2 regions of the Streptomyces sp. NPDC030893 genome follow, and region 2 is predicted to be linked to the other one. Evidence: riboswitches for the same ligand, from Rfam matches in the RefSeq annotation. Region 2 holds a riboswitch; the other holds the start of a gene.
The links. A riboswitch is a leader RNA that binds a small molecule or an ion and turns the genes downstream of it on or off. The one in region 2 is predicted to bind glycine.

Region 1 (7,094 bases), on a different contig from region 2:
CGGGGGAGCGGATCGGCCACCCGACCCCGGCCCGACTACCCAAACGTCCCGGGCACGGCCTAGGGTTGCTGTGTGAACGAGCTCGATGTCGTAGGTGTCCGGGTCGAGATGCCCTCCAACCAACCGATCGTGCTGTTGCGTGAAGTGGGCGGCGACCGCTACCTCCCCATCTGGATCGGACCAGGGGAGGCGACGGCCATCGCCTTCGCCCAGCAGGGCATGGCACCGGCACGACCGCTGACCCACGACCTGTTCAAGGACGTGCTGGAAGCCGTCGGACAGGAGCTCACCGAGGTGCGCATCACCGACCTGCGCGAGGGTGTCTTCTACGCGGAGCTGGTCTTCGCCAGCGGGGTCGAGGTGAGCGCCCGCCCCTCCGACGCCATAGCGCTGGCGCTGCGCACGGGAACGCCGATCTACGGCAGTGACACGGTGCTCGACGACGCCGGCATCGCCATTCCGGACGAGCAGGAGGACGAGGTGGAGAAGTTCCGCGAGTTCCTCGACCAGATCTCGCCGGAGGACTTCGGAACCAGCAACCAGTGAGGGAGGGCGGCCGCCGCCGTGGCCGGGCGTCAGGCCCGAGCGGCAGGCATTCGGCTAGCCTTTCCCCGCGGTGGGGCACGGGAAACCACTCTTAGGGTGATTATCACTCGGCGTGCCGAGTGTGGCGATCGTTGACGCACCCTTGGTGACTGCCTACCGTCGGGGAGGCAGGTCAAGGACGGAGGTCGGCGTGAGAAGCAGCGGCGACGGTACGGCTGGGGGTGCCCCCGGACGCGGTTTCGGGGCGAGCGGGCCGTATCCTCCCCAGAGCTCCCGGTTCCGGCCGAGCGCGGGGTATCCCGTGCACGGCGGTGCGACCGAGCACGCCCCGCAGCGGCCCACGGCCGTGCCGAGCGGCGCGGGGGCGGCGGTCACGGCCTCCGAGGAGATCGGCTACCGGGGACCCACGGCCTGCGCCGCCGCCGGCATCACCTACCGGCAGCTCGACTACTGGGCCCGTACGGGACTGGTCGAGCCGAGCGTGCGACCGGCCCACGGGTCGGGGACGCAGCGGCTGTACAGCTTCCGCGACGTCGTCGTGCTGAAGATCGTCAAGCGGTTCCTGGACACGGGCGTGTCCCTGCAGAACATCCGCAGCGCCGTCCAGCACCTGCGCGAGAGCGGCTTCAGCGATCTGGAGCGCATGACGCTGATGAGCGACGGCGCCACCGTCTACGAGTGCGCCTCGCCCGACGAGGTGCACGCCCTGCTCCAGGGCGGCCAGGGCGTCTTCGGCATCGCCGTGGGCGTGGTGTGGCGCGATGTCGAGAGCGCGCTGTCGCAGCTGCACGGGGAGCGCGTCGACACCGGGGAGACCCTGGTCGGCCACAACCCGATGGACGAGCTGGCGCGGCGCCGCAACAAGGCCGTCTGAGAAGCTCCCGCACCCCTCCCAACAGGGCATTGTCAGTGGCGTAGGGCAGCATCGGACACGTGAGAGCCGCGCCCACGATCCTGCATCTCGACATGGATGCCTTCTTCGCCTCGGTGGAGCAGGCGTCCAAGCCGAGTCTGCGCGGGAAGGCCGTCGTCGTGGGCGGGCTCGGGCCGCGCGGTGTGGTCGCCACCGCCTCGTACGAGGCACGGATCTTCGGCGTCCACTCGGCGATGCCCATGGCGCAGGCCCGGAGGCTCGCGCCCAACGCCGCGTACCTGGTGCCGAGGTTCGCCCTCTACCGGTCCATCAGCGAGCAGGTGATGGGCCTGCTGCGGGCCATGTCGCCGCTGGTGGAGCCGCTCAGCCTGGACGAGGCCTTCGTGGACCTGGAGGCCGGCGGCAGCGCCTGGGACGAGCGGTCGGCCCGTCTGGCCGGGGCGAAGCTGCGCGCGGACATACGGGAGGTCACGGGGCTCACCGGTTCGGTGGGGCTGGCCGTCTCCAAGATGCTCGCGAAGATCGCCTCGGAGCAGGCGAAGCCGGACGGGCTGGTGCTGATCGAGCCGGGCACGGAGCGTGCGCTGCTGGCACCGCTGTCCGTGCGCACCCTGCCCGGTGTGGGCCCGGCGACCGGTGACCATCTGCGCCGGGCCGGGATCCACACGGTCGGCGAACTCGCCGAGGCGGGGGAGGACGAACTCGTACGGCTACTGGGCAAGGCCCATGGGCACGCGCTGTTCGCGATGGCGCTGGCGCGGGACGAGCGGCCGGTGGTGGCCGAGCGGGAGGCCAAGTCGGTGTCGGTGGAGGACACCTACGACGTGGACATCCACGACCGGGTGCGGGTCGCCGCGGAGGTCGTGCGGCTCGCCGACCGGTGCGTGCGCAGACTGCGCGGGGCCGGTCTGTCGGGACGCACGATCGTGCTCAAGGTGCGGCGGTACGACTTCTCCACGCTCACCCGGTCCGAGACGCTGCGGGGGCCCACGGACGATCCCGCGGTGGTGCGCGAGGCCGCCGCGCGGCTGCTGGACGCGGTCGACACCACGGGCGGGGTGCGGCTGCTCGGGGTGGGAGTCAGCGGACTGGCCGACTACACCCAGGAGGACCTGTTCGCGCAGGCGGCGGGCGTGGCCGGGGAGGAATCCGCTCACGAGGCGCCCGAGGCCGCGCAGGAGGCGGCGAGCCCGGTCCCCGCCGAGCGGCGCTGGCCGGCCGGGCACGACGTGCGGCACAGCGCGTACGGGCACGGCTGGGTGCAGGGCAGTGGGCTGGGCCGGGTCACCGTCCGCTTCGAGACGCCCGATTCCCGGCCGGGCCGGGTGAGGACCTTCCGCACCGACGACCCGGCCCTGGAACCGGCGGATCCGCTGCCGCTGGTGTCACCGGGACCGGGGGAGGACGAGAGCGCGAGAGCCGGCGACGGGAGCGGGTGAGCGGGGCGGCGGGTCAGACCTGCTTGTCCTTGCCCGCCAGCCTGCCGAAGTCGCGGTCCTCCAGCGGAGGGGGCGCGGCGACGTCCAGACCGTAGTGGTGGTAGAGCTGAAGTTCCTGCTCGGGGGAGAGATGGCGGCCCACACCGAAGTCGGGTGCGTCCTTGATCAGGGCCCGTTCGAACGGCACGTGGAGGGCGCCGTCGATCAGTTCGCTGGGCTCCAGGGGGACGAAGGCGTCCCGGCTGAACAGGCCGGTGCGTATCGCCGCCCACTCCGGTACGCCGGTGGCGTCGTCGAGATACACCTCGTCGATGGTGCCGATCCGGTTTCCGGTGCGGTCGAACGCCTTGCGGCCGATCAGGTGGCGCGGATCGATGTCGGTCTGCACGGGCCCTCCACTGGTCGCAAACTCATCCGTAAGCACTACAAAACGGCAGAATCGGCGGTGCGGCCACTCGAAGCCCCGGTGTTGTGCTCGCTGGTACGCTGGCAATCGGCCGCTGACCCCGTGCGGGAGAGCCCTCCAGGCACCACCGGAGGCGCCGAAGGAGCAAATCCTCCCCGGAATCTCTCAGGCACACGTACCGCACGGACGAGGTCACTCTGGAAAGCAGGGCGGGTGTCGACGGCTTCCGCTCTCACCGACGGTGAAAACCGGACCGCCCCGGGCGTTCCGGTGAAGCTCTCAGGTTGAGATGACAGAGGGGGAGGCCGTCCGGGCACCTGCGCCGTGGTGCCCCTCGAAGGTCGTCGGACCAGGAGGCCTCCTCAATGACCGCCCCTCGCACTCCGCTCTCCGAACTCGAACGGGGAATCCCCTTCGAACAGCGCCACATCGGCCCCGACCACGAGGCCCGGGCCAAGATGCTCGCCCAGGTCGGCTACGGCTCGCTGGACGAGCTGACCGCCGCCGCCGTGCCGGATGTGATCAAGAACGCCGAGGCGCTGGACCTGCCCGGTGCGCGGAGCGAGGCCGAGGTGCTGGCCGAGCTGCGGACCCTGGCCGACCGCAACGAGGTGCTCGGGTCCATGATCGGGCTCGGCTACTACGGCACCTTCACACCGCCCGTCATCCTGCGCAACGTGATGGAGAACCCCGCCTGGTACACGGCCTACACGCCCTACCAGCCGGAGATCTCCCAGGGCCGGCTCGAGGCGCTGCTGAACTTCCAGACCGTGGTCGCCGAGCTCACCGGCCTGCCCACCTCCGGTGCCTCCCTGCTCGACGAGGGCACCGCCGCCGCCGAGGCGATGGCGCTGTCGCGGCGCATGGGCAGGAACAAGAAGGGCCTGTTCCTGGTCGACGCGGACGCCCTGCCGCAGACCATCGCCGTGATCGAGACGCGTGCCGAGCCGACCGGGGTGGAGGTCGTCGTCGCCGACCTGAGCGACGGCATCCCCGCCGGGCTCGCCGAGCGCGAGATCAACGGCGTGCTGATCCAGTACCCGGGCGCCTCCGGTGCCGTGCGCGACATCAAGCCGGTCATCGACCAGGCGCACGAGCTGGGCGCGCTCGTCACCGTCGCCGCGGACCTGCTCGCCCTCACCCTGCTGAAGTCGCCCGGCGAGCTGGGCGCGGACATCGCCGTCGGCACCACCCAGCGTTTCGGTGTGCCGATGGGCTTCGGCGGACCGCACGCCGGCTACATGGCGGTGCAGGAGAAGATGGCGCGCAGCCTGCCCGGCCGTCTCGTCGGCGTCTCCGTCGACGTGGACGGACACAAGGCCTACCGCCTCGCCCTGCAGACCCGTGAGCAGCACATCCGCCGTGAGAAGGCCACCAGCAACATCTGCACCGCCCAGGTGCTGCTGGCCGTCATGGCCGGGATGTACGCCGTCTACCACGGCCCCGAGGGTCTGCGGGTCATCGCCCGGCGCACCCACCGGTACGCCACGGTCCTCGCCGAGGGGCTGCGGGCCGCCGGAGCCGAGATCGTGCACGGCTCCTACTTCGACACGCTGACCGTGCGCGTCGCCGGGCGGGCCGCCGAGGTCGTGGCCGCCGCCCGTGACAACGGCGTCAACCTGCGTCTCGTCGACGCCGACCACGTCTCCATCGCCTGCGACGAGACCACCACGCGCGACCGGCTGACCGCCGTGTGGAGCGCCTTCGGCGCCGAGGGCGACATCGAGGCCCTGGACGCGGCCGCCCCGGACACCCTGCCGGACGCCCTGCTGCGCGACGACGAGTACCTGACGCACCCCGTCTTCCAGCAGCACCGCTCCGAGACCGCGATGCTGCGCTACCTGCGCCGCCTCGCCGACCGCGACTACGCGCTGGACCGCGGCATGATCCCGCTGGGCTCCTGCACCATGAAGCTCAACGCGACCACCGAGATGGAACCGGTCACCTGGCCCGAGTTCGGGCAGCTGCACCCGTTCGTGCCCGCCGAGCAGGCGCAGGGCTACCTCACCCTCATCCGTGAGCTGGAGGAGCGTCTCGCCGAGGTCACCGGCTACGACAAGGTCTCCCTCCAGCCCAACGCCGGTTCCCAGGGCGAGCTGGCCGGCCTGCTCGCCGTCCGCGGCTACCACCGGGCCAACGGCGACGAGCAGCGCACCGTCTGCCTGATCCCGTCCTCCGCGCACGGCACCAATGCCGCCAGCGCCGTGATGGCCGGAATGAAGGTCGTCGTCGTCAAGACGTCCGACGACGGCGAGGTCGACGTCGCGGACCTGCGGGCGAAGATCGGGCAGTACCGCGACCAGCTGGCGGTGCTGATGATCACGTACCCCTCGACGCACGGTGTGTTCGAGGAGCACGTCGCCGACATCTGCGCCGAGGTGCACGAGGCCGGCGGCCAGGTGTACGTGGACGGCGCCAACCTCAACGCCCTGGTCGGTCTGGCCAAGCCCGGCCACTTCGGCGGCGACGTCTCGCACCTGAACCTGCACAAGACGTTCTGCATCCCGCACGGCGGCGGCGGTCCCGGCGTCGGCCCGGTCGGCGTACGGGCCCACCTCGCCCCGTACCTGCCGAACCACCCGCTCCAGCCCGAGGCCGGGCCGGAGACGGGCGTGGGCCCCATCTCGGCGGCGCCGTGGGGTTCGGCGGGCATCCTGCCCATCTCGTGGGCGTACGTCCGTCTCATGGGCGGCGAGGGCCTGAAGCGGGCCACCCAGGTGGCCGTGCTCAGCGCCAACTACATCGCCAAGCGCCTGGAGCCGCACTACCCGGTGCTCTACACCGGCCCCGGCGGCCTGGTCGCGCACGAGTGCATCATCGACCTGCGCCCGCTGACCAAGGCGACCGGCGTGACCGTGGACGACGTGGCCAAGCGTCTGATCGACTACGGGTTCCACGCGCCGACGATGTCGTTCCCGGTGGCCGGCACGCTGATGATCGAGCCCACCGAGTCCGAGGACCTGACCGAACTCGACCGGTTCTGCGAGACGATGATCGCGATCCGTGCCGAGATCGAGAAGGTCGGCTCCGGTGAGTGGCCCGCGCACGACAACCCGCTGCGCAACGCGCCGCACACCGCCGCCGCTCTCGGCGGTGAGTGGGAGCACGCGTACGAGCGCGAGGAGGCCGTCTTCCCGGCCGGGGTGAGCGCCGCCGACAAGTACTGGCCGCCGGTCCGCCGTATCGACCAGGCCTACGGCGACCGGAACCTCGTCTGCTCCTGCCCGCCGCTGGACGCGTACGAGGACTGACGCGGAGGTGTCCAAGGGGCTCCGCTCCGGCCGGGTGGCCGGGCGGGGCCCCTTCGGTCCGCCGATGGCCGTCCACGCCGCCCGGTGAACCCGTGCTTCCGGGCACCGTGCGCGGCTAGGCCGGGTACGCGTGCGTCTGTGCGGCCTTGACCGCGGCCCACACCTGTGCGCCCGGACGGAGGTCGAGTTCGGCCGCGGCGACCGTGGTGAGGTCGGCGGCCAGGGACAGCTCACCGGTGAGCTCCGCGCGGATCTGGTCGCCGTGGCTCTCCAGCCCGGCGATGGCGCACTGCCAGAGGTTGCGGGCGCTGGAGCCGGTGGGCCGTTCCCGGTGGAGGGTCACCGCACCGGGCGGGAACGCCACGAAGGCGGGCCCGGAGAGGTCCTCGGTGGTGCTGACGGCGGGCCCCGCGTCGAGCCGTACCGTGTGGCCCTCGGCCTGCCCGCGGTACAGGTTGAGGCCGACCAGCTGGGCGATGTACTCGGTGCGCGGGTGCCGGGCGATGTCGGCGGGCGTGCCCTCCTGCACGATGCGCCCGTCCTCCACGACCACCAGACGGTCGGCGAGCACCATGGCG
Region 2 (7,094 bases):
GGGCTTCTTGACCTCGATGACGGCGGTGTTCTCGTCCTTCGCGGTGCAGGACTTGTAGTTCGCCTCGGGCGTCTCGGGGTCCTCGTTCTTCGCGAAGCCGCCCATGATGGTCTGCCAGTAGTAGGAGACCGCGCTGGACTGGTAGGTGCCCGTCCAGTTGAACCAGTGGTCGTAGTTGGCGCAGACGGCCGCGGCGTTGAGCTTCTCGCCGTCGTGGAACTTCACGTCCTTGCGGAGGTTGAAGGTCCAGACGGTGCCCGCGTCGTTGCTCGACCAGGTCTCGGCGAGACCGCCGACCAGCTCGGTGCCGCCGGACTCGTGCTCGAGCAGGGCCTCGAACGCCTGGCGCGTCACACGGAAGGTTTCGCCGTCGCTCGCGAGGGCAGGGTCCAGGGAACCCGGGTCACCGGCACCGGCGAAGACGAAGGTGTCCTTGTCGCCACTGCTTTCGTTGTCACTGTCCCGCTCGCTGGAGCAGCCCGTGGCAATCAGACCGACCGCCACCGCGGCCGTGATCGCCCGAGCGACTCGGGACTTGGGTATGCGCATATTGGGGCCACTCCGGGTCCGCTATGTGGATGCATCTTGACCGCCCGAACACTACTCACGTTCGCAGGGAGTCAGGAACAGTCCGGATACCGGTGATACCTACCTGAGATCTGAACACTTGACATATGGGGCGGTTCAGGCGCTCCCCCGCCGGGTTTCGACCCCGCGGACACGGAGCGCAGCCGCCCAAGGCCGGTTCTGCGACCGGCTGTCGGCGTGGAGACCGGGTGAAACCGCAGGTGACAGGGGGTCAGTGGGTGGTCGCTGAGTGCGCATGGCCGAAAACCTGACGGAAAATCACCTACGGGCGGGCCGAGGTCCGGACCATGTCGGAGCATGTGTCCACATCGTGGACACGGTGACGCTGAGTCAGCGCGGGCGAGGACGTGGCGCGACCCGGTGAGCGCGTCAGGATGTACGGATACGACCCGGTCAGCGCTGGTGCGCGGGCGGGTAGCCGTACCCCGCGGCGGGGGGCCGGGCGGCGCCGTGCGCCTCACGGTCGTAGAAGGGCCGGGCGTTGGCGCGCAGCCACATCGCGACCGGGTCGTGCTCGTCGGACATCGCGACGGTCGACACGGGCAGTCCGTCCGGGACGGCGCCCAGGGACTGCTGCATCATCGCCCGCACCGCGTCCACGGCGGGCGGGGAGGTGTCGTACACGTCCAGGCCGATGGCGAGGTACGGGGCGCCCAGCGCGGGCTGCACCCAGGCCCGGCGCAGGGCGCGGACGGCGGGGGTGCGGTGGGCGTTCTGCGCGAGGAGGGCGTAGAACTGAGGGATCTCGATGGCCGGTTCGGACAGTCTCAGCGGCCCCGCGGGCTGACGGTCCAGACCGCCGGCGATCCGGCGCAGATCCAGCCAGGGGATGCCGACGCCGCCGCCGGGGGCGTGCGGATTGAGCCAGAGACCGTAGCGGTCGGGGTAGAGCGCGCGGGCCGCTTCGAGGCCGTCGACGACCTCGTAGGACCGGTTCCAGCCGCTGGCGGAGAGCTCCTGCGCGGAGGTGACACAGGGCGCGTAGCCGAGGCCGTCCACCTCCATGTTCCCGTACTGGGCGTCGGGGGAGCCGGCCTGGCCGTGCCACAGCAGCATCCAGACCTGGCCGGACGAGGGGGTGGCCAGGGCGCGCAGCAACGCCTCGTAGGCGTCGTAACGCCCGGGCGTCACCTGGCGCAGCATGTGCTCGACCTGTCCGGCCGCCGCGGTGCCAGCGCTCACTTTGTATCGCCCCTCCGTACAACCTCGCCAGCGGATGAACCTAGCGTAAGCCTCCGGCGGATGGGCGGGGTGGGCTGTGCAGCGCCGGGTGGTTTCGGGGGGCGCGGGAGAGCTCGGGGGCTACGCATCGTCGGGCGGGTGCGGGTTTGTTGTGGTTGATCGCGCCCGCGCGGCGGAGCCGCATCTCAGTACGGTCCCGCGCCCCTTCGGGGCGCTAGTGGTGGCGGGTGTAGAAGGGGGTGACCCTGGTGTGGAGCCAGTCGGCCACCGGGTCCTGGGCGATGTCCATGAGGACGAGGTTGACCGGCCAGGGGGTCGGGGTGCGGCCCAGGGCTCGGCCGAGGGCGTCCAGGGGGAGGGTGCGTACCTCGCCCTCCCAGTGGGAGAGTTCCACGCCGACGAAGAGGACGGGCGCCTCCGTCTCGATCGCGGCCAGGCAGCGGCGGGCGGTCGTCACCACGCCGGTGGCCTCGAACTCCTCCGAGGCGGCCGCCAGGAAGTCCACCGGGTCCTCCTGCCAGTCGGGTTCGAACAGGCGGACCCGGCCGCCGCTCGCCGCGCCGTCCAGCGGGGTGTGTCCGGCCCGGCACAGTTCGGCCACGGCCGGCGGCGGCAGCGGTACGGCGACCACGCCACCGGGGTTCACCGCGATCCCAGCCTGCGGCGGCAGCCCGCGGGCGAACTCCACGGCGGGGGCGATCGTGTACGACATGTGGGAGCCGACGACCCGGCGGAACTGTTCCTCGGAGGTGAAGACGGGGACGTAGGCCTGGCCGTCGATCTCCAGGGTGGGCAGGTCCAGCGGGCCGCTGTGCGGGCCGCCGCCGTTCGGCAGCGGGACCCAGACGAAGCTGCGGCCCAGTACCTCGATGATCCGGCTCCCCGCCGAGGGGACGCCGAGCGAGGCGGAGAGCACCTCCTCCAGCTCGTTGCCGGGCCATCCGCCGTGCGGATGGGGGTGCGTCTGGGCCGGGAACGCCGGGAAGTCCATCTTTCGTCTACCGCCTGCCTGGAACCACTGCTGTGGGCGGCAAGGTTATCCGGTCAGCCCGCGAAGCCGATCCGGCGCAGTGCGTCCGCCGCGTGCCGGTCCACCAGCACCGCCGAGCCGCAGTCCGCGGGCAGCCATCCGCGCTCCACCGCGCGCAGCAGCCGCTCGCTCGCCGCGCGGTGCCGCCGGAACGCGTACCGGGAGACCCCGCGCCCGCGCTCGCGCTGGCCGGCCAGGGCCTGCTGCGGGGTGACGTCGAGCAGGAGCAGATGCAGGCGCGCCCCCCGGCGGCGGGCCTCGCGGGCCAGCCAGCGCCGCACCCAGGCCTGGGTGCCGCAGTCGTGCACGACGACCGCCGCCCCGGCGCGCAGCGCGCGGCGCAGACCGGCGTAGTGGGCGAGGCGTACCAGGGGGCGGTAGACGGCGTAGGGCAGCAGGCCGGGCATGCGGCGGTCCCAGCGGTCGCGGGTGTCCTGGGAGTCGATGCGGGTGCCGCGCACCGTGCGGCGCATCAGCGTGGACTTGCCGCTGCCGGGCAGTCCGGTGACCACGACGAGGTCGCGGGGCCCGAAGAGCAGGGCGCGCGGGCTGCGGCCGTCCCGGCCGCGCAGATCGCGGACGAGGGGCGCCGGCAGTGCGCCGGAGTCCCTGCCGGCCCGGTCGGCCGACTGCGGGGGCAGCGTGACGCCCGTGGTGGCGGCGCACGCCGTGGTCCTGTTCACCGTGTTGGTCCTCCCCTGGGACCGGCTGTGAGTCCGGTTCCCCGCCGAGTGTAAAGAGAAGGTAATGCCCCGGTCTCCCGTTTCCGTGCCTTTCCCGCAACAGGCCTGTCACAGCTCCCTGTGACCGTGCCCGTACAACCTGTGCATCCCAGGAAAGGGTCCCCCTGCCGCACGCTCAAGATGCGTGCAATGATGTGCGCGCCAACTGCATACCGGCCGTTTGAATCCGCGCGGGAGAGTCCCCGGCACCGTTTGCCGCCGGGGCGCCGAAGGAGCAAGTCCCTCCCTTGAATCTCTCAGGCCCCGTTACCGCGCGGGCGAGGCACATCTGAAAAGCGGGCCGCTGCAGCCGTGCTCCAGTGGCTCCACCCAAGGTGCAAGCCGTGCTCCTCCGCTGTGCGGGCGGTCATGGCGAACCTCTCAGGTTCCGATGACAGATGGGGAGGAAGTGCCCTCGCCCTTCATGCCTCCTGGGAGACCGACCGATGAGCAGTACCGAACCTCGCCGGACCGCGCTCGATGCCCTGCACCGGTCGCTCGGTGCGACGATGACCGACTTCGCCGGCTGGGACATGCCCCTGCGCTACGGCTCCGAGCGCGACGAGCACAACGCCGTGCGCACGAAGGCCGGCCTCTTCGACCTCTCGCACATGGGCGAGATCGCGGTCGCCGGCCCGCAGGCCGCCGCGCTCCTCGACCATGCCCTCGTCGGCAACATCGGCGGTGTGAAGCCCGGCCGCGCCCGCTACACCATGATCTGCCGCGAGGACGGCGGCATCCTGGACGACCTGATCGTCTACCGGCTCGGCGAGACGGAGTTCCTGGTCGTCGCCAACGCCTCCAACGCGCAGACGGTGCTGGACGCGCTCGTCGAGCGCTCGGCCGGTTTCGACGCCGAGGTCCGCGACGACCGTGACGCCTACGCGCTGCTCGCGGTGCAGGGCCCCGAGTCGCAGGGCATCCTCGCCTCGCTCACCGACGCCGACCTGGACGGCCTGAAGTACTACGCCGGTCTGCCCGGCACGGTCGCCGGTGTCCCCGCGCTCATCGCCCGCACGGGGTACACCGGCGAGGACGGCTTCGAGCTGTTCGTGAAGCCGGAGCACGCGGTGGAGCTGTGGCAGGCGCTGACCAAGGCCGGCGAGGGCGCGGGCCTGGTCCCGTGCGGGCTGTCCTGCCGGGACACGCTCCGCCTGGAGGCGGGCATGCCGCTGTACGGGAACGAACTGAGCCCCTCCCTGACGCCCTTCGACGCCGGTTTCGGCCGGGTGGTGAAGTTCGAGAAGGAGGGCGACTTCGTGGGCCGCGCGGCGCTGGCCGAGGCCGCCGAGCGGGCCGCGGCGCAGCCGCCCCGCGTCCTGGTCGGCCTGGTCGCCGAGGGCCGCCGCGTCCCGCGCGCCGGGTACGCGGTGGTGGCGGGCGGCGAGGTGATCGGCGAGGTCACCTCCGGCGCCCCCTCCCCCACCCTGGGCAAGCCGATCGCCATGGCGTACGTCGACCCGGCGCACGCGGCGCCCGGCACCGAGGGCGTCGGCGTGGACATCCGCGGCAGCCACGAGCCGTACGAGGTCGTGGCGCTGCCGTTCTACAAGCGGCGGAAGTGACACCGTCGTCGGACGCCCCGCGCGCCTGAGGTGAGCAGGTCGTGCCTGCTCACGGGCGCCGCGCGCAGCCCCCTCAGTCATCCGTCATCCCCCTGTACAGGAGAATTCAGGCCATGAGCAACCCCACGCAGCTGCGTTACAGCAAGGAGCACGAGTGGCTGACGGCCGCCGAGGACGGCGTGTCGACGGTCGGCATCACGGAGCACGCGGCCAACGCGCTCGGCGACGTGGTCTTCGTCCAGCTCCCCGAGGTCGGTGACACCGTGACCGCGGGCGAGACCTGCGGCGAGCTGGAGTCGACCAAGTCGGTCAGCGACCTCTACTCCCCGGTCAGCGGTGAGATCACCGAGGTCAACGAGGACGTCGTGAACGACCCGTCGCTGGTGAACTCGGCGCCGTTCGGGGACGGCTGGCTGTTCAAGGTGCGCGTCACCGACGAGCAGGCCGACCTGATGACCGCCGCCGAGTACGAAGCCGCGATCGCGGGCTGAGGAGTCGTATCCGTATGTCGCTTCTGAACACGCCCCTGCACGAACTCGACCCCGCGGTGGCCGCCGCGGTCGACGCCGAACTGCACCGTCAGCAGTCCACCCTCGAGATGATCGCCTCGGAGAACTTCGCCCCGGTCGCGGTCATGGAGGCCCAGGGCTCGGTCCTGACGAACAAGTACGCCGAGGGCTACCCCGGCCGCCGCTACTACGGCGGCTGCGAGCACGTCGACGTGATCGAGCAGATCGCGATCGACCGGGTCAAGGAGCTCTTCGGCGCCGAGCACGCCAACGTGCAGCCGCACTCGGGTGCGCAGGCCAACGCGGCCGCGATGTTCGCGCTGCTCAAGCCCGGTGACACGATCATGGGCCTGAACCTCGCGCACGGCGGGCACCTGACCCACGGCATGAAGATCAACTTCTCCGGCAAGCTCTACAACGTGGTCGCCTACCACGTCGGCGACGACGGCCGGGTCGACATGGCCGAGGTGGAGCGCCTGGCCAAGGAGAACAAGCCGAAGCTGATCGTGGCCGGCTGGTCGGCGTACCCGCGCCGGCTGGACTTCGCGGCGTTCCGCCGGATCGCGGACGAGGTCGGCGCGTACCTCATGGTCGACATGGCGCACTTCGCCGGTCTGGTCGCCGCGGGTCTGCACCCGAACCCGGTGCCGCACGCCCACGTGGTGACGACCACCACGCACAAGACCCTCGGCGGTCCGCGCGGCGGTGTGATCCTCTCCACGGCCGAGCTGGCCAAGAAGATCAACTCCGCGGTCTTCCCCGGTCAGCAGGGCGGTCCGCTGGAGCACGTGGTCGCCGCCAAGGCGGTCGCCTTCAAGGTGTGCGCCACCGAGGAGTTCAAGGAGCGCCAGCGCCGCACCCTGGAGGGCGCCCGCATCCTGGCCGAGCGCCTGGTCGAGGACGACGTCCGGGCCGTGGGTGTGGACGTGCTGTCCGGCGGTACGGACGTGCACCTGGTCCTGGTGGACCTGCGCGACTCCGAGCTGGACGGGCAGCAGGCGGAGGACCGGCTGCACGAGGTCGGCATCACCGTCAACCGCAACACGATCCCGAACGACCCGCGCCCGCCGATGGTGACCTCGGGTCTGCGGATCGGCACGCCCGCCCTCGCCACCCGCGGCTTCACGGCCGAGGACTTCGCCGAGGTCGCGGACGTGATCGCCGAGACGCTGAAGCCGTCCTACGACGTCGAGGCGCTCCGGGCCCGGGTGACGGCGCTCGCCGGCAAGCACCCGTTGTACCCCGGTCTGAAGTAATTTCGTACGCTTTTATTGGTACGGACATCCGGGGCATCGCGCACACTGGGTCGGTGGGCGCGGTGCCCCGCACCGTGAACCGCATGAACGTTCCCTCACCCGTCGCTCTGCCGAACCACCCCTTCCCGGTGGACAGCGTCGTCCGCCGAACCCTTAGGAGTCCTCCCGTGGCCATCTCGGTCTTCGATCTGTTCTCGATCGGCATCGGCCCGTCCAGCTCGCACACGGTCGGCCCGATGCGG

Region 1: it holds a riboswitch for glycine, as region 2 does, so the genes downstream of both, gcvP (aminomethyl-transferring glycine dehydrogenase) here and gcvT (glycine cleavage system aminomethyltransferase GcvT) in region 2, are expected to answer to the same signal.

Annotation. Positions count from the first base shown of each region.
Region 1 is NZ_JBVIFC010000013.1:216,650-223,743, reverse strand. It holds gene ACZ434_RS24130 (bifunctional nuclease family protein) at 73-546, shown strand; gene ACZ434_RS24125 (MerR family transcriptional regulator) at 737-1,420, shown strand; partial or broken gene ACZ434_RS24120 (DNA polymerase IV) at 1,480-2,954, shown strand; gene ACZ434_RS24115 (PRC-barrel domain-containing protein) at 2,873-3,247, opposite strand; glycine riboswitch at 3,361-3,456, shown strand; gene gcvP (aminomethyl-transferring glycine dehydrogenase) at 3,631-6,516, shown strand; gene ACZ434_RS24105 (ABC transporter ATP-binding protein) at 6,632-7,094, opposite strand, start outside.
Region 2 is NZ_JBVIFC010000007.1:269,169-276,262, forward strand. It holds gene ACZ434_RS16780 (ABC transporter substrate-binding protein) at 1-549, opposite strand, end outside; gene ACZ434_RS16785 (enhanced serine sensitivity protein SseB C-terminal domain-containing protein) at 982-1,770, opposite strand; gene ACZ434_RS16790 (enhanced serine sensitivity protein SseB) at 1,985-2,761, opposite strand; gene ACZ434_RS16795 (AAA family ATPase) at 2,815-3,483, opposite strand; glycine riboswitch at 3,705-3,805, shown strand; glycine riboswitch at 3,806-3,930, shown strand; gene gcvT (glycine cleavage system aminomethyltransferase GcvT) at 3,969-5,087, shown strand; gene gcvH (glycine cleavage system protein GcvH) at 5,201-5,578, shown strand; gene glyA (serine hydroxymethyltransferase) at 5,593-6,852, shown strand; gene ACZ434_RS16815 (L-serine ammonia-lyase) at 7,020-7,094, shown strand, end outside.